2 linked regions of the Euzebya rosea genome follow. The protein of the gene in region 1 binds, or shares a complex with, the protein of each later gene. Links are inferred from orthologs where the notes say so. Each region holds a gene or a part of one and is shown on either strand. Other genes may lie near its edges. The genes, in order: mfd and uvrA.

Region 1 (6,579 bases):
ACTCACGCCATGACCGAGACCCTCAAGCTCGGAGCCGGCGCCCTTGCGACCGTCCAGGTCGCGCGTCGCCCGATCCTCACCGCCGATGACCAGCACACCCCGCTGGGCTACGAGCTGCTGTTCCGTGACAGCGGCGGCTTGTTCAGCGCGTTCACCGAGGTCGACGAGTTCCGTGCCACCTCCGAGGTCGTCAGCCACAGCGTCCTGACCCTCGGTGTGGACACCGTCGTCGGCGACCACCTGGCGTTCGTCCGCTTCCCGCTGGCCCAGTTCGTCGACTCCACCCCGCTGCTGATGCCGCCGGACCAGTCGACGCTGGAGCTGGGCCGCGACGTGTGGGCGTCCCGCAACCGCGACGCCGTCCTGGCCCGCTGCCAGGAGTACCGCCGACGCGGCTACCGCATCGCCCTGGCCGACTTCTTCTGGACCGCGTCGTGCCAACCCCTGCTGGCCATCGCGGACTTCGTCAAGGTCGACCTCCGTGGCAAGGACCGCGAGGAGATCGAGGCGGCCCTGGCACCCATCCGCGAGCACGGCTGCGCCGTCATCGCCACCAGCGTGGACACTGCCGAGGACCGCGACCACGTCGTGGCCGCCGGTGTCGACTACGTCCAGGGGTTCTTCTTCTCCTCCGCCCGCGTGATCGAGGGCCGCGAGCTGCCCGGCCACAAGGTCGCCTACCTGCAGCTGCAGCGGCTGGCCTACGCCGAGGACATGGACTTCGCCCAGGTCGCACGGGTCATCAAGACCGACGTCGCCCTGTCGTTCAAGCTGCTGCGGTTCGTCAACAGCGCCCACTTCGGGTTCCGCGGTCGCATCGAGTCCCTCGAACGTGCCCTCGTGATGCTCGGCATCGAGAACGTGCGTCGGTGGGTCAGCGTCGCCACCGTCAGCGGCCTGTCGGACCCGGGCCCGCGCGAGCTGGCGCTCGTGTGCGCCATCCGGGCCCGGTTCTGCGAGTCGCTCGGCACCCGGCTGGGCGTCGCCACGCCCCACGCCTGCTTCAGCCTCGGCATGTTCAGCCTGATCGACGTCATGCTCGGCCGCTCGATGGCCGACGCGCTGGCCGACGTCTCCATGGACCCCGAGGTGACCGACGCCCTGCAGGGCGAACCCGGTGCGCTGCAGGACCTGCTGGACATCGTCGTCGCCTACGAGCGCGGCCAGTGGGACACCGTGTCGGCCATCGCCGAGCAGCACCGCTGGCCCGAGACCGAGCTCATCGGCCTGTACCTCGACGCGATCGAGTGGGGTCGCGAGTTCTTCGGGTCCACCGCAGTGGCTGCCTGAGCCGCCGACCGGTCGGTGGGCCGGTTGTCCGAGGACGGTCGGCACGTCACCATTGACGCCCCCATGAGCGCCGCCCCGCTGCCCGCCACCGATGTGCGCGGCCCCCTCTCCTCCCTGCTCTCGCGCGCCGGGGAGGACTTCGACGACCTCGCCTTCACCAGCGAGGCCACCGTCAGTCCGCCGCTGCGGCCCTACGTCATCGCCCACCTCGCCAAGCGGCGTCCGCTGCTCGTCGTCACCCCCACGACCAAGGACGCCGAGGCCCTCGCCGACGACATCGGCGCGTTCGTCGGCACCGACGCGGTCGCCATCTTCCCGTCGTGGGAGACGCTGCCGCACGAACGCCTGTCGCCCCAACCCGCCACGGTCGGACAGCGCCTGCGGGTCCTCGACCAGCTGCGCCGTGACGCGCTGCGCATCGTCGTCGCCCCCGTCCGTGCCGTCCTGCAGCCCATGGACCCGCGGCTGGCCGAACGGGTGCCGCTGACGGTCTCCGCCGGATGGGACGGTGGGCCGACGGTGCTGGTCGACCAGCTGGCCACCCTCGGCTACACCCGCTCGTCGCTGGTCACCCAGCGCGGTGAGTTCGCCTCCCGCGGCGGCATCGTCGACGTGTTCCCGACCACCGGCGACCACCCCGTCCGCATCGAGTTCTGGGGCGACGACGTCGACGGCCTGCGCGAGTTCGCCATCGCCGACCAGCGTGCGCTGGAGACCGTCGACGAGGTCGTCATCCATGCCGCCCGCGAGCTGGTGCTGGACGCCGAGACCGCCGGCACCGCCCGCAAGATGGCCGAGCAGGTCCCGGCCCTGGCCGACCAGCTGCACATGCTGGCCGACGGCGTCGCCTTCGAGGGCGTGGAGGGCCTGGTCACCGCCATCCACCCCACCCCGGCCCACCTGCCCGACCTGATGCCGGACCGCACCGGGTTGGTCATCGTCGACCCGACCCAGTCCCACGATCGTGCCGCCCAGCTGGTCGACCAGGCCGCCGAGCTGATGATCACCGACTGGGAGCAGCTGGCGGCCGCCGCCGGCACCGACGGGCGTGCGGCCGTCGACGCGGCCCACGAACGCAACGAGCGGGCCGGGTTCGCCGACCTCGACGAGGTCGTCGAGGGCTACGAGCGGGGCGGGACCGGCAAGGTCTGGCGGCTGACCCCGTTCACGACCGCCGACTCGTTCTTGAAGCTGACGGCCCGTCCGTGGGACACCTTCAAGGGCGACGTGGTCAGCGCCGCCCAGACCGTCAAGCGCTACCTGGCCGGTACCGACGAACGCGACCCGATGACGGTCGTGCTGACCACCGCCGGGCACGGTCCGGCGCTGCGCCTCGCCGAGGTCCTGCGTGCCGAGGGCGTCCCCGTCGACGTGCCCAAGCGGCCTGACGATCCCGACGTCGACCCCCTCGCCCTCGTCCCCTCCAGCCCCGACGGCCGCGCCCACATCGTCGAGTGCGACCTGCGGACCGGCTTCCTGAGCGAACGCGAGGGCATCTGCCTGCTCGGCGAGTTCGACCTCTTCGGACCCCGACGGACCCGCGCCGGCCGACGGCTGCCCAGCCGCCGAGCTGCCCAGCAGGCGGTCCTGGACCTGGAGGAGGGCGACCCGATCGTCCACAGCGTCCACGGCGTCGGCCGCTACGTCGGGATGGTCACCCGCGAGCTGCGGGGCACCACCACCCTGGGCGGCGGCAGCGCCGGGAAGATCACCCGCGACTACGTCATCGTGGAGTACGCCGGCGCCGACCGGCTGTTCGTCCCCTCCGACCAGGTCGACACGCTCGCCAAGTACGTGGGCGGCGAGGACCCCAAGGTCATGAGGATGGGCGGGGCCGACTGGGACCGCGCCCGCGGCAAGGTCAAGGCCGCCGTCGAGGAGATGGCCAGCGAGCTGATCCGGCTGTACCAGGCGCGCATGCACTCGCCCGGCCACGCATTCAGCCCCGACTCGACCTGGCAGGCCGAGCTCGAGCAGGCCTTCCCGTACCCAGAGACCCCCGACCAGCTCGAGGCCATCGACGCGGTCAAGGAGGACATGGAGTCGCCGGTCCCGATGGACCGGCTGATCTGCGGCGATGTCGGCTTCGGCAAGACCGAGGTGGCCGTCCGCGCCGCCGCCAAGGCCGTGTTCGACCACAAGCAGTGCGCGGTCCTCGTGCCCACCACCCTGCTGGCCCAGCAGCACGGCGAGACCTTCACCGAACGGTTCAGCGGGTTCCCCGTCAACATCGCGGTGCTCAGCCGGTTCGCCAGCCCCAAGGAGCAGAAGGAGATCCTCGACGGGCTCGCCGCCGGCACCGTCGACCTGGTCATCGGGACCCACCGCCTGCTCAGCAAGGACATCGAGTTCAAGGACCTCGGCCTGCTGATCGTGGACGAGGAGCAGCGGTTCGGCGTCACCCACAAGGAACGCCTCAAGCAGATGAAGACCTCGGTGGACGTGCTGACGATGTCGGCAACACCCATCCCGCGGACCATGGAGATGGCGATCACGGGCATCCGTGACCTGTCCACCATCGAGACCGCACCCGAGGAACGCCAGCCCATCGTCACCCAGGTCGGGCCGATGGACGAGAACCTCGCGGCGCTGGCGATCCGTCGCGAGATGCTGCGCGAGGGCCAGGTCTTCTGGCTGCACAACTCCGTGCGCACCATCCACGCGGCCGCCGAACGCATCAAGGAGCTGGTCCCCGGCGTACGGGTCGGCATCGGCCACGGCCAGATGAGCGAGTCGGAGCTGGAGCAGGTGATGCTGGACTTCTGGCATCGCGAGTTCGACGTGCTCGTCGCCACGACGATCATCGAGTCGGGCCTGGACATCCCCAACGCCAACACGCTGATCGTCGAGCGCGCCGACCTCTTCGGCCTGGCTCAGCTGTACCAGCTGCGCGGCCGCGTCGGGCGGTCCCGCGCCCGCGGCTACGCCTACCTGTTCCACCCGGCCGACGCCTCCCTCACCGAGGAGGCCTACAAGCGGCTGGAGTCCATCGCCACGCACACCCAGCTGGGGTCGGGCATGTCGATCGCCCTGAAGGACCTCGAGATCCGTGGCGCCGGTTCGATGCTTGGGGCCGACCAGTCCGGCTCGGTGGCCACCGTCGGCTTCGAGGCCTACAGCCAGCTGATGGCCGAGGCCGTCACCGAGCTGACACAGGGCAAGCCGACCGAACGCGAGCCCGAGGTGAAGGTCGACCTGCCCATCGACGCCCACATCCCCAAGGACTACATCGCCGACGAGGGCCTGCGGCTGGAGGCCTACCGGACGATCGCCAGCGTCCGCGACGCCCGCGGCGTCAAGAACGCCAAGGCCGAGCTCAAGGACCGCTACGGCCCGCTGCCCGACCCCGTCGAGCGGCTGCTGACGGTGGCCGCGCTCAAGGCGGCGCTGCGACGCTGGGGGGTGACGGAGATCTCCACCACGCCACGGCGGACGGTGCGGATCCACCCGGTGAAGCTGACGGAGTCCCAGCAGGTGCGGCTGCAGCGGACCGACCGCAACGCCCTGTACAACCCGTCGGCGGAGCTCGTCGAGCTGCGCATGCCGGCCAAGGGATCGGTCGACCTGATCGGGTGGCTGGCCAAGCGGCTCAAGGACCTCTTCGCGAGCAAGTAGCATTCCGCCGGGGCCCATCGTGGCCCTGTCGTCCCCTGCAGCTGTCTACCCCCACCCTCCGATGCCTCGACTCCTCCCACTCCTGCTCGTCCTCGGCCTGCTGGCCACCGCCTGCGGGCAGACCGTCGGCAACCCCGGCGTCGCCGCTGCCGTCGGCGACCGCAACATCGAGGTGTCGCTGGTCCAGGACCGCTTCCTCGAGCGCGCCGACTCCGCTGCCTACGCCGAGGCGGTCGCCCAGCTGGGCGAAGCCGACGCCGAGATCCAGGAGCGGTCCCGCATCCTCGGCCAGTTCATCGTCGAGGCGCTGCTGGAGGCCGCGCTCGACCAGCGCGGCCTGGACCTGCCGACCGAGGAGGATGTGCAGGCCGAGCTGCAGGGCATCATCGACCAGTTCCCCGACGAGGCGACGTTCGAGACCGAGCTGGCCGCCGCCGGGCTGACCCTGGAGGGGCTGACCGAGCAGGTTCGCCTCCAGACCCTCGCCCAGGCCATCGAGGCCGACATCGCGGCAGGTGTCGAGGTCACCGACGAGGAGATCCAGGACCTCTACGAGCAGCAGGTCGCCCTCCCCGAGGTCGCCCACATCCTGGTCGAGACCGAGGACGAGGCGCTGGACGTCATCGCCGAGCTGGAGGACGGCGCGGACTTCGAGGCCCTGGCGCTCGAGCGCTCCCTCGACACCGGCAGCGCCCAGCAGGGTGGCGTCGTCGGCCAGCTGACCCCCGGCGCCTTCGTCGAGCCCTTCGAGCTGGCCGCTTCGGACCTCGAGCCGGGCGAGATCAGCGAGCCGGTCGAGACCCAGTTCGGCTGGCACGTCATCCGCACCTCCGCCCCGCCGGAGCTGGACGACGAGCTGCGGGCCCAGATCGAGGAGAGCCTCCAGCAGCAGGGCAGCCAGCAGGCCATGCAGGCGTTCATGATCGGCCTCAGCAACGTCGAGGAGGTCACCGTCAACCCGCGCTTCGGTCGCTGGGACGGGGCGCAGCAGATCGTCGTCGCCGGTGACCCGCTGGGCGACCTCCAGCCGGCTGGCGGAGCCGCAGCGGACGGCCTGCAGGACCAGCCTGCGCTGCCGCCGACCGAGCAGCCCGGCTAGCCCACGGGCCGCGCCACCGGCGCACCCCACATGGACGACACCACCGCCGCCCCCATGCCCCGGCTGGTCCTGATCGACACCGTCGACCAGCTGCCGGGCCTCCTTCCCCTGCACGCCTTCCAGGCGCTCCGCAGCTGCGACCTGATCGTGCTGTCCGGTCCCGAGCACCCCATGGCCCACCACCTGGACATGGCGGAGGAGCGCTACGAGACGGTGCCCACCGACGTCGGCGAACGTGCCATGGGCCGCGCCGAGATGCTCGGCGGCCTGTCGCTTGTCGACAAGGCCCGCGCCACCTGGGTGCTGGACCGCGCGAAGGCCGTCGGGTCCGTCGGCTACGTGCTGGGCCCCGACGACACCGACGCCTTCACCAGCTCCCTCGGCATGGAGGCGGCCCGCGAGGCCGTCGAGGTCGAGGTCGTCTACTTCGGCCTGGCACCCAAGGGCGTCAAGGTCCTGGACCTCGTGCGGGTGCAGGAACGGCTGCTCGCGCCCGACGGCTGCCCGTGGGACGCCGAGCAGACCCACGAGTCCCTGGCGCCCTACGCCATCGAGGAAGCCCACGAGCTGGCCGA
Region 2 (6,521 bases), on another replicon or contig:
GATGTCGGCGTGATGGTTGGGGAGGTAGACGGCGTCGAGGTGCGGCGGTCCTTGGTCGGTTCCGCGCAGGTCGGCGCCGTGGCACTGAGCGCAGTTGGCTTGGTACAACTCCTCACCGACGGCGACATCGGCGGTGGCCCCGTCGATCGGTCCGTCCGTTGTGGGAGTGCCGGCGCAGCCGGCGAGGAGCACGAGCAGGGCGGCCGCCGGGAGATGTGCGCGCATACCCCCAAAAGGTATCGCGGAGCGTGACGTGTCACCATCCACGCTCCCGCCACTCGTCCAGCTTGGGCCGTTCAGCCCCCAACGTCGTGTCATCACCATGGCCCGGGTAAACCCACGTCTCATCGTCTAGAATGAAGAGGCGCTCGGTCACAGCCCGATACGCAGAGTCAAATTCCTCGGGACTTGTGGTCCTGCCAATCCCGCCCGGGAAGAGGGTGTCGCCCGTGAACAGGTGGCGTTCGCCCAGCAGGACCGACATCGAGCCAGGGGTGTGGCCGGGGTTGTGGATCAGCCGAACCGACGTCTCCCCGAACGAGATGACGTCGCCGTCGTCGACGTGGCGCGACGCCTCCACGGGGATCATGTCGGCGTCGGCCGCATGGTGGACCACCTCGGCCCCGGTGGCCGCGGCGACCGCCTCGAGCGCCTGCCAGTGGTCGCCGTGCCCGTGGGTCGTCAGGATCGTCGTCACCGTCACCCCGGCGTCGGCGATCGTGGCCAGCAGGGCATCGGCGTCGTTGGCGGCGTCGATCAGCAACGCCTCGCCCGCCGACGACAGCAGGTAGGCGTTGTTGTCCATCGGGCCGACCGACTGCTTGCGGAGGACCACCTCGGTGCCGTCGTCGAGGGCGACCGTGCGCTGGGCAGCCGGTCCGCCGGATTCCACGTGACCGTTCTCGGGATACGTCATGGCGCCGTTCTACCCGACGACCCCGCAGAGAAAAGTTCGACCACCGCTGTTAACGAAACGCAGGGTGCGCCGTCTACCCCCCGAACACGCCGCACCACCTACCCAAGGACACCCTGCTCGTGACCCCTGCCCGCCGCACCCTGCTCGCGCCCGCCGTGGCGACCCTCCTGGTCCTCCTGCTGGCCCTCGCCTCGACCCCGGCCGCCGCCGACCCCCAGTGGGCCTCCGTCGACGACGCCACCATCCACCCCGGGGTGCAGATGTACACCGACGGCGCCCAGTGCACCGCCAACTTCATCTTCTACTCCACCGACTCCCAGACCGGTGAGGTCGCCGACATGTACATCGGCTACGCCGCACACTGCGCCGGACTCGGCGAGGCCACCGACACCAACGGCTGCACCACCACCTCGCTGCCGTACGGCACCGAGGTCGAGATCTCCGGCGCCAGCCAGCCGGGCACCCTTGCCTACTCGTCGTGGCAGGCCATGCAGGACGTCAACGAGACCGACGCCAACGCCTGTGCCGGCAACGACTTCGCGCTGGTCCTGATCGACCCCGCCGACCACGACAAGGTCAACCCCTCCATCCCGTTCTGGGGCGGTCCGCAGGGCATCAACACCGACGGCGTCTCCTTCGGTGAGCGCATCTACTCCTACGGCAACTCCAGCCTGCGCCCCACCGACTCCATCCTGTCCCGCAAGGAGGGCTACGGCGTCCAGACCGGTACCGGCGGCTGGCTGCACACCGTCTACACGACCAGCCCCGGCATCCCCGGTGACTCCGGGTCCGCCTACCTCGACAGCGAGGGCCGCGCCCTGGGCGTCGTCTCCACCCTGGCGTTGGCCCCCCTCGCCCTGTCCAACAACGTCAGCGACCTGAACAAGGCGCTGGACTACGCGATCACCAACGGCGGCATGGACATCCAGATGGCCGAGGGCACCGAGGCGTTCGACCCCGGTCTCGGCACGATGCTCGGCTGATCCCGCCTCAGCACGACATCACGCCGCAGGGCCGACCCGGGGAGGGGCGGCCCTGCTGGCGTTTTCGGACCGAACTCGTACACTCGTTCGAGTGACGTCTGCATCGTTCCGGCACGTGGGTTGCCATGTGGATCCCGTTGTCGCCCCGGGTAGGTTGGGCAAGCCGTGACTTCAGCCCGCCCCAGCCCCGTTTCCGCCCCAGCTGACACGCTCCGCATCGCCGGCGCCCGAGAGCACAACCTCAAGGACGTCGACCTGGAGCTCCCTCGTGATGCCCTGATCGTGTTCAGCGGTCTGTCGGGCTCCGGGAAGTCCAGCCTCGCCTTCGACACCATCTACGCCGAGGGCCAGCGTCGCTACGTCGAGTCGCTGTCCGCCTATGCCCGCCAGTTCCTGGGGCAGATGGACAAGCCCGACGTCGACTTCATCGAGGGCCTCTCCCCGGCCATCTCGATCGACCAGAAGACCACGTCGAAGAACCCGCGGTCGACCGTCGGGACGATCACCGAGGTCTACGACTACCTCCGCCTGCTGTTCGCCCGCATCGGCAAGCCCCACTGCCCCAAGTGCGGCCGCCCCATCACCCGTCAGTCGGCCGAGCAGATCGTCGACCAGCTCGAGGCCATGCCCGAGGGCGAACGCTTCATGGTCCTCGCGCCGGTCGTCCGGGGCCGCAAGGGCAACTACTCCACCCTCATGAAGGAGCTGTCGGCCAAGGGCTTCGCTCGTGGACGGGTCAACGGCGAGATCGTCGACCTGGCCGATCCGCCGGACCTCGAGCGCTACGAGCAGCACGACATCGAGGTGGTCGTCGACCGGTTGGTCGCGAAGGGCAGCGAGAACCGGCGCCGCCTGACCGACTCCGTCGAGCAGGCGCTCGACCTGGCCGAGGGCGTCGTCGCCGTGCTCACCGTGCCCAGGGAGGGCGAGGGCGAGCACACCATCTACTCCGAGCACCTCGCCTGCCCCTACGACGGGTTGTCCTTCGACAAGCTCGAGCCGCGCTCGTTCTCCTTCAACACCCCCTACGGCGCCTGCACCGCTTGCGACGGCCTCGGCATCCGCAAGGAGGTCGACCCCGAGCTGGTCATCGCCGGTGAGGACGTGTCCATCGCCGACGGCGTGCTGATCCCGTTCTCGACGGGACCACAGCAGCGGTACTTCGCCCAGGTGCTGGCCGCCGTCGGCGAGGTCAAGGGCTTCGACGTCACCACCCCGTGGAAGAAGCTCAAGGCCCAGCACAAGCGGGTCCTGCTGCACGGCATGGACAAGAAGGTCCACGTCTCCTACAAGAACCGCTACGGCCGCCAGCGCAGCTACAACGCCCAGTTCGAGGGGGCGATCCCGTGGCTGCAGCGCAAGTACCTCGAGACCGACTCCGACTACCAGCGGGACAAGATCGAGGAGTTCATGCGGGAGGTGCCGTGCCCCACCTGCAACGGCGCCCGGCTGCGTCCCCTCCCGCTGCACGTCCTCATCGACGGCAAGTCGATCGCCGAGGTGTCGGCCCAGTCGATCCTGGAATCCGAGGCGTTCTTCGCCGCCCTCGAGCTCGACGCCCGCGACTCGATGATCGCCGCGCCGGTCCTCAAGGAGATCCAGGAGCGCCTGCGGTTCCTGCTCGATGTCGGGCTGGACTACCTGACCCTCAGCCGCGCCGCCGGCACCCTCGCCGGTGGCGAGGCGCAGCGCATCCGCCTGGCCACCCAGATCGGGTCCGGCTTGGTCGGCTGCCTCTACGTCCTCGACGAACCGTCCATCGGCCTGCACCAGCGCGACAACGAGCGGCTGATCGAGACCCTCATACGCCTGCGCGACCTGGGCAACACCGTCCTCGTCGTCGAGCACGACCGCGCGACCATGGAGGCTGCCGACCACGTCGTGGAGATCGGGCCCGGGGCTGGGGAGCACGGCGGCGAGATCGTGCACACCGGAACCCTCAAGGGCCTGATGGACAACGAGAAGTCCATCACCGGCGCCTACCTGTCCGGCAAGCGGCGGATCGAGATCCCCGAGACACGACGCAAGCCGAAGAAGGGCCATCACCTGACGGTCCGGGGCGCGCGAGAGCACAACCTGCAGAACGTGTCGGTGAAGTTCCCGCTGGGGGTGTTCACCGCCGTCACGGGCGTGTCGGGCAGCGGCAAGTCGACCCTGGTCAACGACATCCTCAAGCGGTCGCTGATGCGCCACGTCTACGGCTCCCGGGTGGTGCCCGGCGCCCACCGTGGCATCGACGGCCTGGAGCAGGTCGACAAGATCGTCGGCATCGACCAGTCGCCCATCGGACGGACGCCCCGATCCAACCCGGCGACCTACACCGGGGTGTTCGACCACATCCGCAAGCTGTTCGCCGCCACCCAGGAGGCCAAGGTCCGCGGCTACCAGCCGGGTCGGTTCTCCTTCAACGTCAAGGGCGGGCGCTGCGAGAACTGCAAGGGCGACGGCACGATCAAGATCGACATGCAGTTCCTGCCCGACATCTACGTGCCCTGCGAGGTCTGCAAGGGCGCCCGCTACAACCGCGAGACCCTCCAGGTGCACTACAAGGGCAAGACGATCGCCGATGTCCTGGACATGCCGATCGAGGAGGCGCTCGGGTTCTTCTCCAACCTGACCGCCATCGCCTCGCACATGCAGACCCTGGTCGACGTCGGCCTGGGGTACGTCCGCCTGGGGCAGGCCGCGACGACGCTGTCCGGTGGTGAGGCCCAGCGGGTGAAGCTGGCGTCGGAGCTGCGGAAGCGGTCGACCGGGCAGACCGTCTACATCCTCGACGAGCCGACCACGGGGTTGCACTTCGAGGACGTCCGACGGCTGCTGGACGTCCTGCACCGGCTGGTCGACAAGGGCAACACCGTCATCGTCATCGAGCACGACCTCGAGGTCGTCAAGACCGCCGACTGGATCATCGACCTCGGCCCCGAGGGCGGATCCGGCGGTGGCACCATCGTCGGCGAGGGCGCGCCCGAGAAGATCGTCGAGACCGCGAACAGCTACACGGGCAAGTTCCTGGCGCCGCTCCTGCAGGGCTGACCGCCGGGCCGGGGTGCGTCAGTCGTCCTCGGCGAACCCCTCGCGACCGATGAGGGGCACGAAGCGCACCGACATCAAGTGCTCGGGGCCGACGATGTCGGCCCCGTGCCGGACCCAGCGTTGCAGGCTCGACCGGGACGGCGGCCCGACGGGGATCACCAGCCGGCCACCGTCCGCCAGCTGGTCCAGCAGCGCGGGCGGGACCCGAGGACCGGTGGCCCCCACCGTGATCGCGTCGTAGGGCGCGTGGTCGGGCCACCCCAGCGTGCCGTCGCCCACGACGAGCCGGACGTTGCGCAGCCCCTCCAGCGCAGCGGTGGCGGTGTGCACCAACGACGGGTGGCGGTCCACGGACACCACCGAGCGAGCCAGCCGGGACAGGATGGCCGTCTGGTAGCCCGAGCCGGTGCCGACCTCCAGCACCGAGTCCCGGTCGGTCAGCCCGAGCGCCTCGACCATCCGCGCGATCAGCGACGGTTGGCTCGTGGTCTGTCCCTCACCGATGGGCAGGGGGGCATCGCGCGTTGCCTGGCGCCGTTGTCCCCGGGGGAGGAAGGACGCGCGGTCGACCTCCCGGACGGCATCGAGGACCCGACCGTCCCGGACGCCGGCGTCCCGGCAGGCGTGCACGAGCGAGGCGGTCACGGGCGGCTCCTTCCACAGGTGGTGGACCTCGACCATAGAGGTCGACGGGCGGGCGACGTCGCTCGGCGCGGATCGGCGAGTGAACAAGATTCATCAAGTGCTGGACGGGGTCGTCCGACCGGGCGTACGGTGCGAAGGAGGGGTCGCCTGCCGGAAGAGGAGAACTGCCATGAACGCCCGACCCGGAGACCGGATCTGCGTCAACTCGTCGAGCCCGTCAGCACCACCGCGGATGGGGACCGTGCTGGACGTCAAGCCGGGGGTCAGCTCACCCCTGTACCGCGTGGCCTGGGACGACGGCAGCGAGACGACCCTCGTCCCCAGCATGGGTGCCGCCGTCGTCACCGCCGACCACGCCCACCACGACGACGTCCCGGAGGCCACGTTCGGCTGCCACATCGACGTGGTCCTGCGGGAGACGGACGGGGAGTGCCGGGCTGTCGCCACGCTGGTCACGCCGCGCGGCTCGTTCAGCGCCGAGGGCGAGTCCCACCGCCACCCCGATGACACCGACGTCCCGATGATCGGCGAGGAGCTGGCCATGGGCCGTGCGCTGAAGCATCTCGGCAGGCAGCTCACCGCTGCGGCGATGGAGGCCATCGAGGACCACGAGTCGCGGCCCATCCACCTGCTGAACCCCATCTAGCGACCCCTCGCGGCGGCACCACCCGGCCACACGACCGGGAGGGCAGCAGCGCGTGTGTGCCTAGGCTTCGTCGAAGCCATGGTCATCGCCCCCGCCCCGTTCCCCGTCCAGCTGCCCACCGTGCGACGGGAGGGCTCGTGACGGCGTCCACCGAGGTGCTGGTCGTCGGTGGCGGACCTGCGGGGTTGGCCGCCGCCCTCCTCGCGGCCCGCGAGGGGCATCGCACCGTGCTGCTGGAGGCAGGCCACCGCGTCGGAGGGATGGCTGCCAGCGTGGAGATCGCGGGCCAGCGCGT

The links.
Region 2: the proteins of mfd (region 1) and uvrA are in contact, whole or in part, in a crystal structure (PDB 4DFC), measured with the Escherichia coli proteins. The link is inferred for Euzebya rosea from one-to-one orthologs.

What each region holds. Positions count from the first base shown.
Region 1 is NZ_PGDQ01000017.1:28,987-35,565, reverse strand. What follows is about bases 959-5,105. They hold mfd (transcription-repair coupling factor), read left to right. Parts: upstream 959-1,353; coding sequence 1,354-4,905; downstream 4,906-5,105. Other genes in these bases: CUC05_RS19965 (peptidylprolyl isomerase), read left to right, coding at 4,967-5,105; CUC05_RS19975 (EAL and HDOD domain-containing protein), read left to right, coding at 959-1,290. In the rest of the region: more of CUC05_RS19975, read left to right, coding at 10-958; more of CUC05_RS19965, read left to right, coding at 5,106-6,004; mazG (nucleoside triphosphate pyrophosphohydrolase), read left to right, coding at 6,035-6,579. UniProt on the Escherichia coli protein: Couples transcription and DNA repair by recognizing RNA polymerase (RNAP) stalled at DNA lesions. Mediates ATP-dependent release of RNAP and its truncated transcript from the DNA, and recruitment of nucleotide excision repair machinery to the damaged site.
Region 2 is NZ_PGDQ01000004.1:415,325-421,845, forward strand. What follows is about bases 1,713-5,135. They hold uvrA (excinuclease ABC subunit UvrA), read left to right. Parts: upstream 1,713-2,064; coding sequence 2,065-4,935; downstream 4,936-5,135. Other genes in these bases: CUC05_RS07095 (serine protease family protein), read left to right, coding at 1,713-1,899; CUC05_RS07105 (protein-L-isoaspartate(D-aspartate) O-methyltransferase), read right to left, coding at 4,954-5,135. In the rest of the region: CUC05_RS07085 (c-type cytochrome), read right to left, coding at 1-225; CUC05_RS07090 (MBL fold metallo-hydrolase), read right to left, coding at 257-916; more of CUC05_RS07095, read left to right, coding at 1,036-1,712; more of CUC05_RS07105, read right to left, coding at 5,136-5,580; CUC05_RS07110 (dsRBD fold-containing protein), read left to right, coding at 5,750-6,226; CUC05_RS25285 (protoporphyrinogen/coproporphyrinogen oxidase), read left to right, coding at 6,364-6,521. UniProt on the Escherichia coli protein: The UvrABC repair system catalyzes the recognition and processing of DNA lesions. UvrA is an ATPase and a DNA-binding protein. A damage recognition complex composed of 2 UvrA and 2 UvrB subunits scans DNA for abnormalities.